4 regions of the Dechloromonas sp. A34 genome follow, and region 2 is predicted to be linked to each of the others. Evidence: predicted binding sites of a transcription regulator. Region 2 holds the regulator's gene; each other region holds the start of a gene.
What was found. The regulator sigma-54, encoded in region 2, starts transcription at its own class of promoters, with help from an activator protein. The targets are predictions, from matches to a motif close to TGGCACGCTTNCTGCTNA.
Positions count from the first base shown of each region.

Region 1 (5,242 bases), 1.2 Mb from region 2:
TTGCCGGTTTCCGCTTTCGCCGCCGGTGACTTGCCGACGGTGGGGGGAATCCCCGTCGATTTCATCCTCTTCGCGCTGACCCTGCTCGGCGTCGCGCTATTCCATCACTACACGCTCTATGTCGCGCTGACCGGCCTGTTCACGATCAGCCTCTACAAGATCATCTTCACCGGTTTCAAGACCGGGGTCGGCGTCGCCGGCTTCGTCGGTCACCTCGGCCATGAGTGGGTGACCATCGGCAACCTGTTCTGCCTGCTGACCGGCTTCGCGCTGCTCGCCCGGCATTTCGAGAAGAGCCATGTGCCGGTCATCCTGCCCAAGTTCCTGCCGGACGACTGGAAGGGCGGCTTCGTGATGCTGGTCATGGTTTTCGTGATCTCCAGCTTCCTCGACAACATCGCCGCCGCCTTGATTGGCGGCGCCATGGCCCACCAGTTGTTCAAGGGCAAGGTGCATATCGGCTTCCTGGCTGCCATCGTCGCCGCCTCGAACGCCGGCGGTTCCGGTTCGGTGGTCGGCGACACGACGACGACCATGATGTGGATCGACGGCATCAGCCCGGTGCAGGTTTTCGATGCCTACGTCGCGGCCGGTATCGCGCTGCTGATCATCGGCTACTTCGGTGCCAAGCAGCAGCACGCCTACTCGCCGATCATCAAGCATGCCCACGGCCACACCCATGTCGATTGGGGGCGGATCTTCATCGTCGCCACCATGCTGGTCTTCGCCGTGGCGACCAACATCACGATCAACGTCAAGTTCCCGGAACTGGCCGAACACTTCCCCTTCATCGGCGTCGCCGTCTGGGTGGCAATCATCCTGACCATCCCGGTCCGTCGTCACGACTGGGAACTGCTGCCGGAAACCGTCAAGGGCTCGATCTTCCTGCTCTCCCTGGTGCTCTGCGCCTCGATGATGCCGGTGGAAGAACTGCCGAAGGCCTCCTGGCAGTCGGCCCTGGCCCTGGGCTTCGTGTCCGCCATCTTCGATAACATTCCGCTGACCGCATTGGCGCTGCGCCAGGGCGGCTACGACTGGGGCTTCCTGGCCTACGCCGTCGGCTTTGGCGGCTCGATGCTGTGGTTCGGTTCGTCGGCCGGTGTCGCGCTGTCCAACATGTATCCGGAAGCCAAGTCGGCCGTCCAGTGGGTCAAACACGGCTGGCACGTCATGCTCGCCTACGTCGTCGGTTTTGCCGTGATGCTTGCGGTCATGGGTTGGCATCCGGATACCGGCCACAAGAAGACGGTGCCGACCCCGGCTGTCGCCAGCCAGGCTGCCGCCCACTGAGCTTTCGCTTACCGGTAAAGCAAGGGGCTCCACGGAGCCCCTTTTTTGTGGTCTTTGCGACAAAGTTCCTGGCTGGAAATGCACCATGACGGTGCCCTGAAAATATTTCCTAAGCCGATGATAAGGAACGGAAATCAGATCCTATAATGCGCGGCCGTTCGACACTGAAAACAGGCCTGATGATGACAGCAGAAATTTCCGGAAATGTCCTGGCGCGCATCGGCGCGACGCATGGTTACCGCTTTGACGGCGACTCCGTCCAGATCAACGCCGAACTGAACTTTTCCGACGCGGCACTGGGGGCGGCAACGCACTGGGCACTGCAATTGTGGAGTAGCGCCGAGGCTTTCCACGGAAAGCAGCTGACTGGCGTCAAGGTTGCCGAAGTGGCGGTCTATCCAGCGGCCGGCGGGCAGCATGTCGTGGCGACCGTGGCGGCGATGCCGCCGGCAGGATCGGCCGAACAGAACATGGCGCTGGCGCTCGTCGGCTGGGGTGCCGACGGCTTGCCGGTGGTGGCCGATCTGGCGATTTACCCGGTGGCCGAGAGCTTCGTCCAGCCGCGCCTGTCCGGTAACGTGACCTGCGCCCTGGCCGATGGCATGGCGACGCTGAGCGTCGATAGCATCGACAATCCGCGGGCCGACGATAACCTGAGCGGTACCCTGGCTCTCGAAGTCTGGGCGCTGACCGCGCCGTATGCCGGCGGCAGCTGGCAGGGCATCCCGGTGGCCAGCGTGATCCTCGGTGTGCTGGGCGGCGGCAACGCCTGGTCTGCCTGCCATTTCGTGGTGCCGGCCGCTGTCCCCGAAGGCCCCGGCGTGCTGACCGTGATGTTGCGCGAGTGGGGCGCGGGCGGTTACGTGACGCGCGATTTCTGTAATCTGGTGCTGGACGCGCCGGTCGTCGCCCAGCCCGCACCAACGGCCAAACAGCCGGCGACCAAGGCAGCCGTCAAGCCGGCAGCCAAGGCTGTCAAAGCACCGAGCAAGGCCGGCAAGGTGCCAGCCGCCAAGGGAACGGCAGTGAATTCGGCCAGCGAGGCCGAACTGCTTGCCGTCAAAGGTCTCAGTGCCGCCGTGGCGAAAGCGATCATCGCCGGTCGTCCCTACGCTTCGCTCGATGACCTGTGCCGCGCCAAGGGTATGGGGCCGAAGTCGCTGGCCAAGCTGCGCGATCAGCTGGTGCTTTAGGGCTGGCGCGGTGAGCCGGGGGGCTAATTGGCCTTGACGCAGATCACCGGTAGTGTGGCCAGGAGCAGGACTTTGCGCGTTACCGAACCCAGGGTCACGGCGGCCAGGCCGCCCAGGCCGCGGGTACCCATCACGATCGTATCGCAGCCCAATTCCCCGGCCAGGGCGACAATGGTCTCCGCCACATCGCCCTGTCTGACGTGTGCCTGGTGGCGGATGCCGGCCTCGTTGAAGGCATGCAGCACCGCCTTCATCGCAATGTGTGCCCGCGCCGTCAGCTGGTCCAGGTCGGCCGTGGGCTCCTGACTGCGGTGCGGCCATTGCGCCGACTCCGGCTCGATGTTGATGACATGCACTTCCAGCGCGCCGTGCCGTTTGGCGAATTCGATCACGTAGAGCGCCGCGGCAAAGGCATGGCGGGAACCATCGACCGGTAGCAGTATGTTGCACATTTCAGCCTCCTTGCGATGATGGGCAAGCGGGGAGCAATCCCCTCTTTCACTGTAGTGCCTGGCCGGGGCTTGCGGTAGGCCGATCGAAACGGCGGCACCACACCTCGAGATTTGTCGCAGAGCCATCGCCTTGTCGCATTGGCGACAAGGTTATAAAAAATTAGTGCTTATAAAACATATTGTTAGATATGGCACCCGTCTTGCTATCTGTTACCCAGACCTCTGGAGAACAGCATGAAAGCCAGCGAAATCCAGGCTCTGCTCGACGAGCCGGCCTGTAGCCACAATACCAAGGAAAAATCCGGGTGCGCCAAGCCCAAGCCGGGGGCGACCGCCGGCGGCTGCTCTTTTGACGGCGCGCAGATCGCCTTGCTGCCGATTGCCGATGTCGCACACATCGTGCACGGCCCGATCGCCTGTGCCGGTTCCTCCTGGGACAATCGCGGCACGCGCTCGTCCGGCGTCACGCTGTACAAGATCGGCATGACCACCGACCTCTCGGAAACCGATGTCGTCATGGGGCGCAGCGAAAAGCGACTGTTCCATGCGATCAAGCAGGCCATCGACAGCTATGCGCCGAAGGCAGTCTTCATTTACAACACCTGCGTCACCGCGCTGATCGGCGACGACATCGAAGCGGTCTGCCGGGACGCTGCCCAACGCTGGGGTGTGCCGGTAGTGCCGGTCGATGCCGCCGGCTTCTACGGCACCAAGAATCTCGGCAACCGGCTGGCCGGCGAGGCGATGTTCAAGCACGTCATCGGCACCGCCGAACCGGCACCCGCGACACCGCGCGCCGACGGTCTGCCGACCTACGATGTCAATCTGATCGGCGAATACAACATCGCCGGCGAATTCTGGAATGTTGCGCCGCTGTTCGATGAACTCGGCCTGCGCATCCTGTGCACGCTGTCCGGCGACTCGCGTTTCCACGAAGTGCAGACCATGCACCGCGCCAAGGTGAACATGGTGGTTTGCGCCAAGGCGCTGCTCAACGTGGCGCGCAAGATGCAGGATGATTTCGGTATCCCGTTCTTCGAAGGCAGCTTCTACGGCGTCGCCGACGTTTCCAATGCGCTGCGCGATTTCGCCAAACTGATCGGCGATCCGGACCTGATGGCGCGCACCGAGGTGGTGATCGCCCGCGAGGAGGCCAAGTCGAATGCAGAGCTTGATGCCTGGCGCCTTCGCCTCAAGGACAAGCGCGTGCTGCTCTACACCGGTGGCGTCAAGTCGTGGTCCATTGTCTCGGCGCTGCAGGATCTGGGCATGAAGGTGGTTGCCACCGGCACCAAGAAGTCGACCGAGGAAGACAAGGCGCGTATCCGCGAACTGATGGGCGAGGACACCAAGATGATCGACGACGGCAGCCCGAAGGCACTGTTGTCGACCTATCACGAGTACAAGGCCGACATCCTGATCGCCGGCGGGCGCAATCTCTACACGGCGCTCAAGGCACGGATTCCCTTCCTCGACATCAACCAGGAACGCGAATTCGGCTATGCAGGTTACAGCGGCATGGTCGAACTGGCACGCCAGCTCGCCCTGTCGATGGAAAGCCCGGTCTGGGCGGCAGTCAGGAAGCCGGCGCCGTGGGCGACCGCGGCGATTTCGGGGGCCGTGCTGACGGCGTGATCTTGGCGGGCACGTTTTAGTCTTGATGCAAGGGGCAGGGTAGAGGCGCGCTGGCGCCGGCGTTTTGTTTCGATATGTTTCAGGGCGAAACCTGCTGCCGCTTCATGCGTTCTTATCGGTATACGCAATCCGCCTGGGTTGGGTTTATCGTCAAGGAGGCAGTCATGAAAACTCTTCGCATCGCTCTGCTTGGCCTGGTGCTCTCCGCCGGCCTGGTTTCCGGTGCCCATGCCCACGAGCCGCGCGTCGGCGTGAACGTCCAGTTCGGCTACCCGGCCTACGTTGCGCCGCCACCCGTCTACTACGCGCCACCCGTCCGCTACGGGCCGCCGGCCTACTACGCACCGCCGCCGGTGGTTTACGCACCGCCGCCCTTCGTCCGTCCGTACCGCTCAGCAGGCTATTATTACGGTTATGACCGTGGTCATCACCGGGGCGGGCATCGGCATTGGCGGCATCGTCATTAGTCGCCGGGCTGTTGCCGCTACCTCCCGGGCAGGTGCATGACCAGGCATTCACCGCGAGCACCCACTGAGTGAGTAATATAAATATTGCTGGTCTCATCAAGATCATCATCTATGCCGTTCTCGGCCTGATCGCGATCGCCCTGGTCGGCGCCCAGGTCGGCTTATTCGCCGGGCGGTCGCCGAACGATCTCGGCGTGAGCGGAGG
Region 1 is NZ_CP102486.1:3,475,953-3,481,194, reverse strand. It holds gene NQE15_RS17380 (citrate transporter) at 1-1,290, shown strand, start outside; gene NQE15_RS17375 (ComEA family DNA-binding protein) at 1,470-2,483, shown strand; gene NQE15_RS17370 (universal stress protein) at 2,507-2,935, opposite strand; gene nifE (nitrogenase iron-molybdenum cofactor biosynthesis protein NifE) at 3,170-4,570, shown strand; gene NQE15_RS17360 (hypothetical protein) at 4,735-5,037, shown strand; gene NQE15_RS17355 (DUF1499 domain-containing protein) at 5,106-5,242, shown strand, end outside.
Region 1: nifE (nitrogenase iron-molybdenum cofactor biosynthesis protein NifE) is a predicted target of sigma-54. The motif match lies at 3,125-3,142, and genes of this name have one in related genera.

Region 2 (5,242 bases):
AATGGGCGACCAGATGGTCGGCCTGCACGCCAGGCTGATGAGCCAGGCCCTGCGCAAGCTGACCGCCAACATCAAGAAGACCAACACCCTGGTCGTCTTCATCAACCAGATCCGGATGAAGATCGGAGTCATGTTCGGTTCGCCGGAAACGACGACCGGTGGCAATGCGCTGAAGTTCTACGCTTCCGTGCGCCTCGATATCCGCCGCATCGGCTCGATCAAGAAGGGCGATGAAGTCATCGGCAGCGAAACCAAGGTCAAGGTCGTCAAGAACAAGGTCTCGCCACCGTTCCGCGAAGCCATTTTTGACATTCTGTACGGCGAAGGTATTTCCCGCCACGGCGAAATCGTCGAAATGGGTGTCGCCCACAAGCTGGTCGAGAAATCCGGCGCCTGGTATGCCTACAAGGGCGAGAAAATCGGCCAGGGCAAGGACAACGCCCGAGAATTCCTGCGCAGCCATCCGGAAATCGCCCAGGAAATCGAGGCCGGCATCCGCGAGGCCGCCAGCACCAACGTCATCAAGCCGGTCAAGGCTGCCAAGGCTGATGTCTGATTTGCGCGTTCGTGCCCTGAAACTCTTGACCCGGCGCGAACACAGCCGGGCCGAGTTGAAGGCCAAACTCGCTGGCGCCGCCGAGTCGGAAGAGCAGCTCGCGGCCGTGCTCGACACCCTGCAAGCCCAGAATCTGCTCTCCGACCACCGCTTTGCCCGGCAACGCGTCGTGGCCCGTGCCGGCCGTTACGGTAATGCGCGGCTGAAACAGGAGTTGCGGCAGACCGGGGTCGGTGACGACGACATCGCCGCCGCCCTGCCCGAAGGCGGTGACGAGGGCGAGCGCTGCCAGTCGGTGTGGGCCAAGAAATTTGGCCAGTTGCCGCAGACCCCGGAAGAGCGGGCCAAGCAGATGCGCTTTCTGCAATACCGCGGCTTCTCGGGCGATGCCATCCGCCGGGTCATGCGCGGAGCCAGCCAATGAACGCCCCGATCTCCAAGCTCTCGGCCCATAACCTGAAAAAGCGCTACAAGGCGCGCACCGTGGTCGAGGACGTTTCGTTCGAGGTCGCCGCCGGCGAGGTTGTCGGCCTGCTCGGACCGAACGGGGCCGGCAAAACCACCTGCTTCTACATGATTGTCGGCCTGGTGCCGGCCGATGGCGGCGAGGTCTATATCGACGATGCCCGGCTGACCCATCTGCCGATGCACAGCCGGGCCAGGCAGGGTCTTTCCTACTTGCCGCAGGAGGCCTCGGTCTTCCGCAAGCTCAATGTCGAGGAAAACATCCGGGCCATCCTCGAACTGCTCAAGTTGCCCGAAGAGGAAGTCAATGACCGCCTCGAGGGTCTGCTCGGCGAACTGCATATCGGCCATGTCCGCCACGTCAACGCCGCCGCACTCTCCGGCGGTGAGCGGCGGCGGGTCGAAATCGCCCGGGCGCTGGCCACCAATCCTCGCTTCATTCTGCTCGACGAACCCTTTGCCGGCGTCGACCCGATCGCCGTCCTGGAAATTCAGAAAATCATCCGCTTCCTCAAGGAGCGCGGTATCGGTGTGCTGATCACTGACCACAACGTCCGCGAGACCCTCGGTATTTGCGACCATGCGTACATTATTAACGCTGGCCGCGTACTCGCCGCTGGACGGCCGAACGAAATCGTGGAGAATGAAAGCGTCCGCAAGGTTTATCTCGGCGAGCATTTCAAGCTCTGACCGTTAAGCAGCGCCCCTATCCCAACCGATGAAACCTGCCCTCCAACTCAAACTATCCCAGCATCTGGCGCTGACCCCCCAGTTGCAGCAGTCGATCAAGCTGCTACAGCTGTCGACGGTGGAAATGCAGCAGGAAATCGAACGCTATCTGCTCGAAAATCCGATGCTGGAGCGCGACGACGACGGTGGCAGCGAGACCTTTACCGCGGCTCAGCAGTTCGACTCGCCGCAGACCAGCGAAGGTGAGCGCGAACAGAAGGTCGAACGCGAAGAGCGCGATGCCCGCGACGACCGTGAAATGGATGTGCCATCAGCCCCCTCCGATGTCGACGACGATCGCTGGAGCTCGGATGCTGGGACCTTTACCGGTGCCGGGCGCGACGAGGACGACGATAGCGATGCCCAGGACATTCATGCCGGCACCATCAGCCTGCGCGATCATCTCGGCTGGCAACTGGGCATGACCCAGCTGACCGAGCGCGATCGTGCCCTGGTCCGCTTCCTGATCGAAGCCCTCGACGATGACGGCTACCTGTCGGCTTCCTTGCTGGAACTTCTTGAAACTCTGCCGCCGGAATACGAGATCGAGCTCGAAGAGCTCGAAATCGCCCTGCATCATATCCAGCACTTCGATCCGACCGGGATTGGCGCGCGCAGCCCGCAGGAATGCCTGGCCCTGCAACTCAAGGCCCTGCAGCCCTGTGCCGAACAGCCGTTGGCCCTGGCCATCGTCGAAAAGCACCTCGAGTTGCTGGCCGCCCGGGATTTCGTCAAGATTCGCCGCCTGACCGGCTGCGACGACGAGGCGCTGCGCGCGGCGCACGCTCTGATCACTCGTCTGAATCCGCGGCCGGGGGCCGGTTTTGCCCAGGTCGAGGCGCGCTACATTACGCCTGACGTCATCGTCAAAAAGCTCAAGAACAAGTGGACGGCCTACATCAATCCGGATGCCTATCCCCGCCTGCGCATCAACCGCCTGTATGCCGAGATACTCTCCCGCCAGCGCCGGGGCAATGGCAACCTGACCGGCCAGTTGCAGGAGGCCCGCTGGTTGATCAAGAACGTCCAGCAGCGCTTCGAGACCATCCACCGCGTAACCCAGGCCATCGTCGATCGCCAGCGCCAGTTTTTCGAGCATGGCGAAGTCGCCATGCGGCCGCTGGTGTTGCGCGAAATCGCCGACATTCTCGGCCTGCATGAATCGACCGTCTCCCGCGTCACCAGCCAGAAATACATGGCGACGCCGCGGGGCATTTTTGAGCTGAAATACTTCTTCGGTAGCCATGTTGCTACCGACACCGGCGGAGCTTGTTCCGCCACCGCCATCCGCGCTCTGATCAAGCAGTTGATCGGAGCCGAGGACGGCAAGAAGCCCTTGTCGGATAGTCAATTATCCGAAATACTAGGCCAGCAGGGAATCGTTGTCGCCCGACGCACGGTAGCCAAATACCGCGAGTCGCTCAACATCCCGCCGGTCAATTTACGCAAGACCCTGTAGAGAGAGGAGAAAACATGAATCTGCAGATCGCTGGTCACCACATCGAAGTTACCCCCGCCTTGCGCGAGTACGTGGAAAACAAGCTGGATCCCGTGGTTCGCCATTTTGACAAGGTAACCGGTGTGAGCGTCGTCCTGTCTGTCGAGAAACTCAAACAGAAGGCCGAAGTTACCGTCCATGTGCCCGGCAAGGACATGCATGTCGAAGAATCCGGCGACGATCTCTATGCCGCCATCGACGCCATGTTCGACAAGCTGGATCGCCAGGTTCTCAAATACAAGCAAAAAGTGCAGGATCACCATCGCGGTGAAAAGCCTGCGCTCGACGTTGCTGAATAAGCGCCGATCGGCCGCAGCGCTGTAGCTGCGGCCCCTTGCTTTACCCCTTCCCCTTATGAACCCTCTAAGCAACATTCTGTCGGCCTCGCAGGTGCTTCTCGACTTTGAGGCCAGCAGCAAGAAACGGGTCTTTGAACAGGCCGGCCAGCTCTTCGAGTCGCATCTCGGCTTGGCGCGCTCGGTTATATTCGACAGCCTGTTTGCCCGTGAGAAACTCGGCTCGACCGGACTTGGTCAGGGCATTGCCATTCCTCATGGCCGGATCAAGGGTCTGAAAAATGCGGCCGGTGCCTTCCTGCGCCTGGCGACTCCGGTCCCTTTCGATTCACCCGATGGCCGCCCGGTCAATCTGCTCTTTGTCCTTCTGGTGCCCGAACAGGCCACCGAAGAGCATCTTCAGATTCTCTCCGAGCTGGCCCAGCGTTTTGCCGATCGCGCCTTCCGCGATGCACTGCAGGCCGCCCCGGACCCGGCGTCCGTCGTCGCGCTCTTTCAGTCCTGATCAACGCTCGTGCGCCATATCAGTCTGACCCAGCTCTACGACGATAACCGCGAAAAGCTGCTGTTGAGCTGGGTGATCGGCCAACAGACCGAACGCCGGATCGAGATCAAGCTTTCGAACAATTACGGGGCAGATGTTGTCGGCCATATCAACATCATTCATCCCGAGCGCCTGCAAGTCCTTGGCTTTGCCGAGTACGAGTGGGCTGAGCGCATCGGTGAGCGGCGTTTCGGCCAGATGTTCACCGACTTGCTCAGCGCCCAGCCACCCGCGGTCATCGTTGCCGACGGACTGGTTCCTCCCGATCTGGTGACGGATGCGTGTACGCAGTCCGGTACCCCCCTGATTCTCTCGCCCAAGCCTTGCTCGGCGGTGATCGACCTGCTGCGCATCTACCTCTCGGCTCGCCTGGCAGACACCGTCAACCTACATGGCGTCTTCATGGATGTGCTGGGCATGGGCGTTCTGATCACCGGCGATTCCGGCGTCGGCAAATCCGAGCTTGCCCTTGAACTGATCTCCCGCGGCCATGGCCTGGTGGCTGATGATGTCGTCGAAATGGCGCGCATAGCACCAGCGACGATTGATGGCCGGTGTCCCGGCATGTTGCGGGATTTCCTCGAGGTACGCGGTCTCGGGCTGCTCAATATCCGTACCATCTTTGGTGAAACTGCTTCGCGCCGAAAAATGCGGCTGAAACTGATCGTCCATTTGCAGAAGACGGTTGCTGCAGGCGATGCACCCCGTTTACCGCTCGATGCCCAGACCCAGGAAGTGCTCGGCGTGCCGATTCGCAAGGTCGTAATTCCGGTCGCTGCCGGCCGCAATCTGGCCGTTCTGCTGGAGGCTGCAGTGCGCAATACCATTCTGCAATTACGCGGCATCGACAGCATGCAGGATTTCATGGACCGCCAGCAGCGCATGATGCTGGACGACGAATAATCGGGCGGCGATAGCACCGCTGCCGGCCGGCCATCCGCGGATGGCCGTTTTCCAGTTACTACAAGTGTTCGAAGTCGGCGCCGTCGGTGCTCGGGTCGTTACCCGAACCGCCGAAGCAGATTCGGCCGCTGCTTTCAAGCGCTAATTCGTGACGCCGGACCATGACTTCCTGGCGTCCCGAGATGGTGACAAAGCAGCCGTTGGTGCTGGTGTCGACGAGAAAATAACCGTCGGCCCGTTTCTCGATACGG
Region 2 is NZ_CP102486.1:4,711,131-4,716,372, reverse strand. It holds gene recA (recombinase RecA) at 1-556, shown strand, start outside; gene recX (recombination regulator RecX) at 549-980, shown strand; gene lptB (LPS export ABC transporter ATP-binding protein) at 977-1,711, shown strand; gene NQE15_RS23480 (RNA polymerase factor sigma-54) at 1,740-3,209, shown strand; gene hpf (ribosome hibernation-promoting factor, HPF/YfiA family) at 3,224-3,547, shown strand; gene ptsN (PTS IIA-like nitrogen regulatory protein PtsN) at 3,603-4,049, shown strand; gene hprK (HPr(Ser) kinase/phosphatase) at 4,059-4,991, shown strand; gene NQE15_RS23460 (adenylate/guanylate cyclase domain-containing protein) at 5,050-5,242, opposite strand, start outside.

Region 3 (5,242 bases), 2.2 Mb from region 2:
ACTGGCCGAAGCCGGGATTGAGCCATCAGTCGGCAGCAAGGGCGACAGCTACGACAACGCGCTAGCCGAGACGATTAATGGCTTGTACAAGGCGGAGATGATCCACCGGCGCGCCCCTTGGAAAACCAGGGAATCCGTGGAGCTGGCAACTCTGGAATGGGTGTCTTGGTTTAACCACCACAGGCTGCTTGAACCGATTGGCTATATCCCCCCCGCAGAAGCTGAGGCAAACTACTACAGGCAACTCGCCGATCAGGCCGCCATCGTGGCCTGACTTAAACCAACCGGCCTCCACGGAAACCGGGGCGATTCACTTCGCCGGGCGCTTACCAAGCGTCGGCATGGCGTAGCCGTGGAGCGCCATGCTCTGGAACTACCTACCGGGCCGAACCAGGTCTGGTCGATGGATTTTGTCAGTGATGCCTTGGCCAACGGCCGGCGGATCAAAGTGCTGACCATCGTCGATGATTTCAGCAAGGAGGCCATTGATCTCGCGGTCGACTTCGGCATTTCAGGCCATTACGTGACACGTGTTCTCGATCAGGCGGCTCGCTTTCGGGGCTACCCCAAGGCCGTTCGAACCGACCAGGGGCCGGAATTCACCGGCAAGGCGCTCGACCAGTGGGCCTGCCAGCATGGTGTGCAGCTCAAGCTGATCCAGGCCGGGAAACCCACGCAGAACGCGTTCATCGAGAGCTTCAATGGGCGCTTCCGGGATGAGTGCCTGAATGACCATTGGTTTACGAGCTTGCCCCAGGCTCGTATCCTGATCGCCGCTTGGCGCCGGGACTACAACCAGCATCGGCCGCACAGCGCTTTGAACTATCAAACCCCGGCAGAATTCGCGGCCGAGCATCGGGCAATCATCTCTACCCAGCCGACCGCCGAAGAATGTCTTTAATGGTGCAACCCAAGGACTTTTGCTAAAACGCCCTTGGCACTAAAACCGGGGGCACCTCACCTGCTCAATGCTTGCCAGCCATACTCAGCTAAAACCAAAAATTGTTTAGATGAGAAAAATGCCATTCAGCTTTCGCTGAACGGCATTAGGGAATTGCTCCCGTATTAGCTTAACCGATCAAGCTTTGCGAGTTGCACGACGGCGGTTCGACAACCCCAGACCAAGCAACGCGCCACCCATCAAAAGAAGCATCGAAGGCTCAGGCACAGAGAAGGTCAGGCTGCCATCATGGTTTGTAGAAACAGAAAAGGTGCCATCGCCATTGTTAGTAAATTGACTGATCAAGACATTGGTGTCTTGGCTAGCTTCAAAACTAATCGCTATGGGCGGAGCGCAATCAGTGAGATCTTTGAAACCAGTATTTCCGGCACAATTAACACCACCCGCAGCGTGAAACAGGTTGTTAAACCCTGCATCAACAGCGGAAAAATCAGGAACCCCGAGCAGAATAGTACTCAAGCCCGTTGGTGCACCGCCGGAAATGACTAGATCCATAAAGTTGTTATAGGTAGATCCATCGAACGTGAGCAACATATTGATCACGCCACCGGGAGCGTAAGACAATAGCGGAACACCACCAAGAACCGATGAGACTGTCCCCAGAAGGTTTACACCACTAAAGCTAATCACCCAATCGTCACCATATCCATTGTCAGCATTGGTACCGAAAGTTTCGCCGGGGTTGAATCCCGTAGCACGGTTGTTTGCCAAGATGTTGGTACCAAACAACCCAATATTGGTCGAGATTGCATCACCCGCATCAATGGTGCCGCTAGCGTTGGTGTCAAAAACCGTTGTAGTCGACTGATATGTATATAACACCTCATTCTTCACGGAGGTACTGGTGGCATTGACTTTGTCAGCGCCCGGCGCGAAGTTCGTGCCAACGTCAAGATAGATCGGCGAAGCCGAAGCCGCACTTGCGGCACCCACGGCAAGAGCAGCACATAGCGCCTTGAGCTTAGTAGAAAGTTTCATTTTTATCTCCAGAAAGAGTGGATTCAACAATGCGAGGGGCAAACGAATCTAGCCACAACAAACCAAAGGCACAATTCGTGCCACTACCATATCAACATGAATTTAAACAACTAATTTTTAACACCCCTACGTTGATGTAAATTTTTCCGACAGTCGAAAATGGCACGCTGCTATACAGACACATTTGCGACTCTATCTATTAGCCAGGTCTCCCAGTTGGCCCAGCAAGCCGAGTCCAGATGGTAGATTGACGGGCCAATCGGAAGATTGTTCCTCACAAGATCTATTCTTGAGTGTGAAATACTGCGCAAGCAGAATCGTTGCGCCTCTTTATTTCGCAGCACTTTCCGTTATGATAGTGCCCTAATGACTTAGCTCGGCAAGGTCGGCCTGCGACCTGATTGAGGGAAAAACACCATGATTCATTTAGCCAAGAAATCCACTATTCAATTCCTAGTGATCACTGCCGTTGCGCTAGTTCTTTCGAGTTGCGCCAGTCATCCCGAAGCCCCCGTCTCTGCTGCATCAGCTGACTACAGCTACAAAATAGGCCCCGGAGACAACTTGAACATTGTGGTATGGCGCAACCCGGAACTTTCAATGAATGTCCCAGTACGCCCGGATGGCAAGATTTCCGCTCCCCTGATCGATGACCTGAATGCGATGGGCAAGGACTCCACCAGCTTGGCGCGAGATATCGAAAAGGAACTGGCCAAATTTATTCGCGATCCTGTCGTTACAGTCATAGTGACCGGCTTCGTCGGCCCCTATAGCGAACAGATTCGTGTTATAGGCGAAGCTGCCAAACCACAAATCCTTGCTTATAAGCAGAAAATGACTTTGCTGGATGTCATGATTGCAGTGGGTGGAATTACCGATTTTGCCGATGGCAATCGTGCGACGATTCTGCGCACCTCCGAGAACAACGCGCAGTACACCGTTCGTCTCAAAGATCTGGTGAAGCGCGGCGACGTTACCGCTAACGTTGAAATGAAACCGGGCGACGTTCTCATCGTCCCGCAAAGCTGGTTTTGATCAACCGATTTTCAACGTATGCCGCTCCGAATAAAATCGGAGCGGTTGTAAGCATGGGCTCCTAGATGGAAGATATTCTTCGCCAGGTTCTGACTATCCTGCGCGCGACCTGGAAATATCGACGACTCGGCATGTTGGTTGCTTGGGTCGTCGGTGCCATCGCTGCCGGAGTCATTCTCCGCATTCCCGACCGCTACGAGGCTTCTGCCAGAATTTTTGTCGACACCCAGTCGATTCTGAAGCCCCTGATGTCAGGACTTGCAATCCAGCCCAACGTTGAGCAGCAAGTAATGATGCTGAGTCGTACGCTGATCAGCCGACCAAATGTCGAAAAGTTGATCCGAATGGCAGACCTCGACCTGAAAACAAAAGGCAAGGCTGAGCAGGAAGAATTAATCGACAATCTTACAAAAACGCTAAAAATCCAAAGTGTTGGGCGTGACAATTTATACACCCTCTCCTATCGAGATACCGAACCGGCCAAAGCTCAACGCGTGATTCAAGCACTGGTATCTATTTTTGTGGAATCCAGTTTGGGAGATAAACGCCAAGACTCAGACTCGGCCCGTAAATTCATTGACGAACAAATCCAGAACTACGAGAAGAAGCTTCAGGAAGCTGAAACCCGTCTTAAGGATTTCAAGCTTCGCAATATCGAACTGCAAACCGGAGAAGGAAAAAGCAGCGTGGATCGCCTTTCGGATCTGACAACAGAGCTCAGCCGATCACGCTTGGCACTGAGGGAAGCCGAAAACTCACGGGATGCCATGCGTCGTCAGATCATTGGAGAAGAGCCAGTTCTCTTACCAGAGTCTCCTGGAGCCGACTCCGGTATTTCTCTACCGGAAATCGATGGGAGAATCGACACCCAGAAGCGGAATCTCGATAGCCTTCTCCAACGCTATACCGAACAACACCCCGATGTCGTCGGGACCCGCCGCCTAATCAAGGATCTCGAGGAACAGAAACGTCAGGAACTACTGGCACGCAAGAAATTTGCGGCTGCCAACCCTGGTTCGGGTGTCAGCAACAATCCGGTGTATCAGCAACTAAAAGTGTCGTTGGCTGAATCTGAAGCCAATGTGGCATCGCTACGTGCTCGGGTCTCCGAGTACGAAATGCGCTACAAGCGCATCACCGATATGCTGAAGACACAACCTCAACTTGAAGCGGAATATACCCAACTCAACCGTGATTACGATATCAATAAGAAGAACTACGAACAGTTGGTCGCTCGCCGCGAATCAGCCGAATTAACAGGCGATCTTGATGCGGCAGGTTCGGTAGCCGATTTTCGGCTGATCGACCCGCCGCGAGCATCGTCTACCCCCGTTGCGCCGAATCGCTTGCTCCTTCTGCCATTGGGTCTCCTGCTTGGCCTGGCAGCAGGCCTGTTTGCCGCTTTTGTTGCCAGCCAAATTCGCCCTGTCTTCTTTGAGGGCAAATCGCTGCGCGATGTAACCGGTTTGCCCGTACTCGGCACGGTTTCGCTGATTCCCAACGAAACAAGGCGCCTCAAGGAGCGAGCCAGCCTTCGTCGTTTCGTTGCGGCAACTTCCGGACTGGTAATAGCTTACGGAGCAGGTATTGCTGCACTCACCCTTCTTTCCCAACGTGCTGCCTGAGGTTGATCGATGAGTCTGATTGAACAAGCAGCCAAGCGCCTTGAGCAACTTCGCCAGGCCGGCGTCGATCTGCCAGAAGATAATGCACCTCGCTCGCTCGCATCCGAAGCAAAAGCGGCTGAAACGGTACCTGATCCGTATGCAGCCAAAGCCCAAATAGCGCCAACAGTGGATCAAACCGTCGCCAAAATAGAACCAGCACCGACTAAATCCCCCTCGGTGCCTAGTAGGCGAGTCGAGCTGAATCTCGAGGCGATCTCCGCGTCTGGACTTTTGGTTCCCCAGATATCTCGCAGTCAACTGGCTGACGAATATCGCGTCATCAAGCGCCCTCTGATCGCCAATGCCATGGGCAAAGGGATCGCACCAATTCAGAATGGCAATCTGATCATGGTGACCAGCGCCCTTCCCGGAGAGGGAAAAAGTTTTACCGCAATCAATTTGGCTATCAGTATCGCCATGGAACTCGATAACACAGTGATGCTTGTCGATGCCGATGTCGCCCGCCCTTCTGTTCTCAACATGCTTGGGCTACCACCTGCGCCAGGCCTGCTCGACGTTGTCGACAAAAATTCGGTAGACATTTCCGGCGTATTGTTGCGCACCAACATCGAGAAGCTCTCCATCCTGCCCAGCGGAACCC
Region 3 is NZ_CP102486.1:2,486,171-2,491,412, reverse strand. It holds partial or broken gene NQE15_RS12415 (IS3 family transposase) at 1-274, shown strand, start outside; partial or broken gene NQE15_RS12410 (IS3 family transposase) at 332-901, shown strand; gene NQE15_RS12405 (PEP-CTERM sorting domain-containing protein) at 1,079-1,939, opposite strand; gene NQE15_RS12400 (XrtA/PEP-CTERM system exopolysaccharide export protein) at 2,357-2,974, shown strand; gene NQE15_RS12395 (XrtA system polysaccharide chain length determinant) at 3,040-4,599, shown strand; gene NQE15_RS12390 (XrtA-associated tyrosine autokinase) at 4,609-5,242, shown strand, end outside.
Region 3: NQE15_RS12405 (PEP-CTERM sorting domain-containing protein) is a predicted target of sigma-54. The motif match lies at 2,005-2,022, and genes of this name have one in related genera.

Region 4 (5,242 bases), 350 kb from region 2:
CTTGTCCATTGCCTCGTCCTGGCTGCGACCGAGCACCTTGGTCTGGGCGATGGCCAGGTTCTGGGTAATGCTCATGTGCGGGAACAGCTCGAAGTTCTGAAAAACCATGCCGACATGGGCGCGCAGTTTCGACAGGTTGGTCTTCGGGTCGCCGACCGAGGTGCCATTGACGGTGATCTCGCCGGACTGGAAGGGTTCCAGGCCATTGACGCACTTGATCAGGGTCGACTTGCCGGAACCGGACGGCCCGCAGACGACGATGACCTCGCCCTTGCTGACGCTGGTGGTGCAATCGGTGAGGACCTGGAAGCTACCGTAATGTTTGCTGACGTTTGCAATCTTGATCATGGGATTTCTCCTGGCGGGCGGCGATCAGGCCGGGTGGTATTTTTTCTGGAGACGCTTCACCAGTTGCGAAGCGGAGAAGCAGATGACGAAATAGACGGCGCCGGCGAAGAGCAGCATTTCGACCAGGCGGCCGTCGCGGTCGCCGACCTTGTAGGCGGCACCGAAGAAGTCGGCCAAGGCCGAGACGTAGACCAGCGAGGTGTCCTGAAAAAGGATGATCCCTTGCGTCAGGAGCAGCGGCACCATGTTGCGGAAGGCCTGCGGCAGCACGACGAGGCGCATGGCCTGGCCGTAGGTCATGCCCAGCGCGTAGGAAGCGGCCATCTGCCCCTTGGGGACGCTCTGGATGCCGGCCCGGATGATTTCCGAGTAGTAGGCCGCTTCGAACAAGGCAAAACCGGCCATGGCCGAAGACAAACGCAAGTCCGTCCCCTTCGGAATGTTGAACAGCTGCCCGACGAATTCCGGCACGATCAGGAAGAACCAGAGCAGCACCATGACCAGCGGCACGGCCCGGAACAGGTTGACGTAGCCGGCGGCAAACCAGGACAGCGCCTTGATCGGCGACAGCCGCATCATGGCCAGCAAGGTACCCCAGACGATGCCAACGAGCACGGCCTGGAAGGTGATGACCAGGGAGATCTTCATGCCGTCCCAGAGGAAGGGCAAGGCGCCGGGGATAGAGGACCAGTCGAATTCGTACATGTTATTTGCCTCCAATGTAGCCAGGGACGGCGATGCGCTTTTCGAACTTGTGCATCAGGGTCATCACGGTGACGTTGATGATGATGTAGGACAGGGTCACGGCGATGAAGGACTCGAAGGGCTGCGCCGTGTAATCGACTAGCTGGCGGCCCTGGGCGGCGAGTTCGAGGAGGCCGATGGTGGAGCAGACGGCGGAGTTCTTGAAGATGTTCAGGAACTCGGAGGTCAGCGGCGGCACGACCAGGCGGAAGGCCATCGGCAGCATCACGTAGCGGTAGGTCTGGGGCAGCGTGAAGCCGAGCGCCAGGCCGGCGTTCTTCTGGCCCCGGGGCAGCGAATTGATGCCGGAGCGGACCTGCTCGGCGACCCGGGCGCTGGTAAACAACGCGAGACAGATCATCGAAGCGAGGAATTGCTGCATGATCGGGTTCGACTGCTTGTAGGCGTCGCCGATACTCGCCGGCAACAGTTCGGGCAGCACGAAGTACCAGATGAAGAGCTGGACGAGCAGCGGAATATTGCGGAACAGCTCGACGTAGGCGGTGGCGATGCCGGCCAGCGCCTTGTTCGGCACCGTGCGCAGGACGCCGACCAGGGCGCCGAGCAGCAGCGCAATGACCCAGGCGCTCAGCGACAGCCCGATGGTCATCTTGAAGCCGGCGAACATCCAGCCGAGATAGGTGTCGTCACCGGTCGCGGACGGCTGCAAAAAGACGCCCCAGTTCCATTGGTAACCCATATTGAATCCCTCCTTTGGTTGATCTTCCCGGGGCCGCCCGGAAAACAGGCCCCGGTGTTTCAGTCGCTCAGCATTCCCAGAAGATGCGCTGGAGATCCTTGCTGTCCTGCGTCCTGGTCATTCGGCGGCTCGCGTCCGGTTCTCGTCGATTACTCGAAAGCCTTGTCGTTCGGAGCCTTGTACAGCGCCTTCATTTCATCCGACAGCGGCATGTTGAGGTTCAGTCCCTTGGGCGGGATCGGGTTCATGAACCACTTGGCGTAGATCTTTTCGGCTTCGCCCGAGGTCATCGCCTTGGTCAGTGCCGCATCGACCACCTTCTTGAAGCCCGGGTCGTCCTTGCGCAGCATGCAGCCATAGGCTTCCTTCGATTGCGCCGTACCGACCACGGCCCAGTCGCCGGCTTTCTTGGCCTTGGCCATTTCGCCGTAGAGCAGCGCGTCGTCCATCATGAAGGCGACGGCACGGCCGGTTTCCAGGGTCAGGAAGGATTCGCCATGATCCTTGGCCGAGATGATGCTCATGCCCATCTTCTTGTCTTCGTTCATCTTGCGGATCAGGCGCTCGGAAGTGGTGCCGGCGGTGGTGACGACGTTCTTGCCGGCAAGGTCGGCGAAGTCGTTGATCCCGGAACCCTTCTTGGTCAGCAGCTTGGTGCCGATGACGAAGATGGTGGTCGAGAAGCCGACCTGCTTCTGGCGTTCGAGGTTGTTGGTGGTCGAGCCGCATTCGATATCGACGGTGCCGTTCTGGACCAGGGTGATGCGGTTGGCCGAAGTGACCGGCATCAGCTTGGTTTCGATCTTGGCCAGCTTGAGTTCGCTTTTGATGCCATCGACCACTTTGAGCATCAGTTCGTGCGAATAGCCGATGACCTGCTGCTTGTCGTCGTAATAGGAGAAGGGAATCGAGGATTCGCGGTGGCCGAGGGTGATCGTGCCGGTGTCCTTGATCTTCTTCAGGGTCAGGGATTCCTGCGCCTGAACCGGGGTCGTGGCGGTCGCGCAGAGAGCGGAAGCAAGGGCAGTGGCGATGGCAATTCTTTTCATGTTGTCTCCTGAAGGTGTAGAAGCCAGCTTGGCTTCGGCAGGAAAGACAACGCAGGGGCCGTGCCAGCCGGCTGCAGCCCGAAACAGAACACCAAATTATTGATTTAATAAGCTTTTGCGAAAGCGCAGCAAGCATGGCCGCCGGATTTCCGATACCCGGCCAGATTCAGCCATCGGATTTCCGACACCCGGCGCTAGATACGCAGGCCGCTCTTCTTCAGGATGCGTGTCGAGAACAGCACATCGCGCGCCCGGCAGTGCTCGCCGAGCAACCGACTGATGACTTCGGCCTTGGCGCGCACTTCATCGCGGCTGCTGCCATGAACCATGGCGAACAGGTTGTAGGGCCAGGCCGGCAGGGCGCGCGGCCGGCGGTAGCAGTGGGTGACGAAATCCAGCGCGCCGACCGCTTCCCCGAGCCGGTCGACCGCCTCGTCGGCGACATCCCAGACCGTCATGCCGTTGGCCGTCCAGCCGATGGCGTAGTGATTGGGCACGGCGCCGATGCGGCGGATGATGCCGGCCTCAAGCAGGGCCTGCAGGCGGCGCATGACCTCGTCGGCCGACCAGCCGAGCCGCTCGGCCAGCGCCCGGTAGGGCCGGGCGACCAGCGGCAGCCCTTCCTGGGTGGCGACGATCAGGGCGCGGTCGCGGTCGTCGATCATGCGCGGACCGCCAGCTTCATCTCGACGAAATACTCGCGTTCCTTGGGAAAGGCGTGCACCGGCAGTCCCGTGTCACGCTCGATGCGGGCGATCGCCTCGGCGATGCCGGCCGGGGCTTCGGTGGCGAGAACGAACCACATGTTCAACAGGTGCTCGCGCCGGTAGTTGTGGGCGACCTGGGGCAGCGCATTGACCAGCGCGGCGACCGTCTCGTAGCGCTCTTCGGGCACGGCCAGGGCGGCGAGCACGAAGGCGCCGCCCATGCGTTCGATCTGCATCATCGGGCCGAAGCGGGTCAGCACCTTGTCGGCGAGCAGGCGTTCCAGGCGCTGCAGCAACTCGTCCTCGGCGATGCCGAGCTGGCCTGCGACCGCGGCATAGGGGTGCTCGCAGATCGGGAAGCCGCCCTGCCAGTGGTTGATGATCTGGCGGTCGACGGCGTCCAGTTCAGGCATAGCGGGCGCCGTTCTGCTTGAAACGGGTCAGCGAGAACAGCACGTCGTGGGCGCAATCGGCCAGGCCGTGGCGCTGACGCAGGTCGGCGATGATCTCTTCAACCTCGGCCCGCTCGCGGCCGTGGATCATGCAGAACAGGTTGTACGGCCAGTCCGGCAGGTGACGCGGCCGGCGGTAGCACAGCGTCACGGCCGGCTCCTCGGCGAGCGCCCGGCCGATCTCGCCGACCTGGTCGTCCGGAATGTCGTGGACCAGCATTGCGTTGGCGGTATAGCCCAGTTCGCGGTGGCGGACGACGACGCCGAAACGCTTGATCGCGCCCTCTTCCAGCCAGCGCCGGATGCGCCCGAGGACTTCGGGCTCCGAGGCGCCGATCCGCTCGGCGATCAGCGCGAAAGGCCGGATGAACAGCGGCAGCCCTTCCTGCAGCACCGAGACCAGGCGCCGCTCGGCCTCGTCAATCGGCGACACCGGGTGCACCGGACGGACCTCGACCGTTTTCTTGGCAGCGCCGCCGGACAACGCGAAGCCGAGGTCGATGTGGAATTCCTCGACCAGCGGCAGCGCCAGCAGCGGATGCCCCGCCGCCTGCTCGATCGCCCGCAGCGTCGCCTGCAGGCGGCCTTCGCTGGCGGCGGTGACGACGAACCACAGGTTGTAGCGATGTTCGCGTTCGTAGTTGTGATTGACCTCTGGGAAGCGGTTGACCGCCGCCGCCACGGCTTCCAGCTGTTCCGGCGCCACCGCCATCGCGGCCAGGGTCGAGGCGCCGATCCGCTTCGGGGCGAAGACGGCGCCGACCCGCGAGATCTTGCCTTCGCGGCGCAGCTTTTCGAGGCTGCTCAGCACCCGCTTCTCGGCGACGCCGAGGCGCGCCGCCAGTTCGGCGAACGGCGCCGGGCAGAGCGGGAAGTCGCGCTGGAATTCGTTGAGCAGGCGGAATTCGAAGGTGTCGGTCATCAGAAGCCTATGCGTGCAGCCCGGGAGGTGAAGAAGATGCCGGAAGGATTATCTGCCGAAATATCACCCAATTTCGCAAAGCTGTCTGTGTCATAGATCAATACTTTGTGGTCGTCGCGAGCCGAGAGCCAGACATTTTCGCCGCGAGGCGCGAATTCCATGTGCAGGATGCCCTTGCCTGGCGCCATCTGCTGAACGACCTTGCCGGCCAGGGTGTCGATCACATCGAGCTTGCCGTTGTCGGGGAAGGCGAAATTGACCCAGACCTGACGACCGTCGGGGCGGGCCATGACGAAGACCGGCTGGCCGCGCACCGCAAT
Region 4 is NZ_CP102486.1:4,356,790-4,362,031, forward strand. It holds gene NQE15_RS21650 (amino acid ABC transporter ATP-binding protein) at 1-348, opposite strand, end outside; gene gltK (glutamate/aspartate ABC transporter permease GltK) at 373-1,053, opposite strand; gene NQE15_RS21660 (amino acid ABC transporter permease) at 1,055-1,792, opposite strand; gene NQE15_RS21665 (glutamate/aspartate ABC transporter substrate-binding protein) at 1,942-2,841, opposite strand; gene NQE15_RS21670 (AsnC family transcriptional regulator) at 3,036-3,506, opposite strand; gene NQE15_RS21675 (AsnC family transcriptional regulator) at 3,503-3,961, opposite strand; gene NQE15_RS21680 (AsnC family transcriptional regulator) at 3,954-4,922, opposite strand; gene NQE15_RS21685 (cytochrome D1 domain-containing protein) at 4,922-5,242, opposite strand, start outside.
Region 4: NQE15_RS21665 (glutamate/aspartate ABC transporter substrate-binding protein) is a predicted target of sigma-54. The motif match lies at 2,890-2,907, and genes of this name have one in related genera.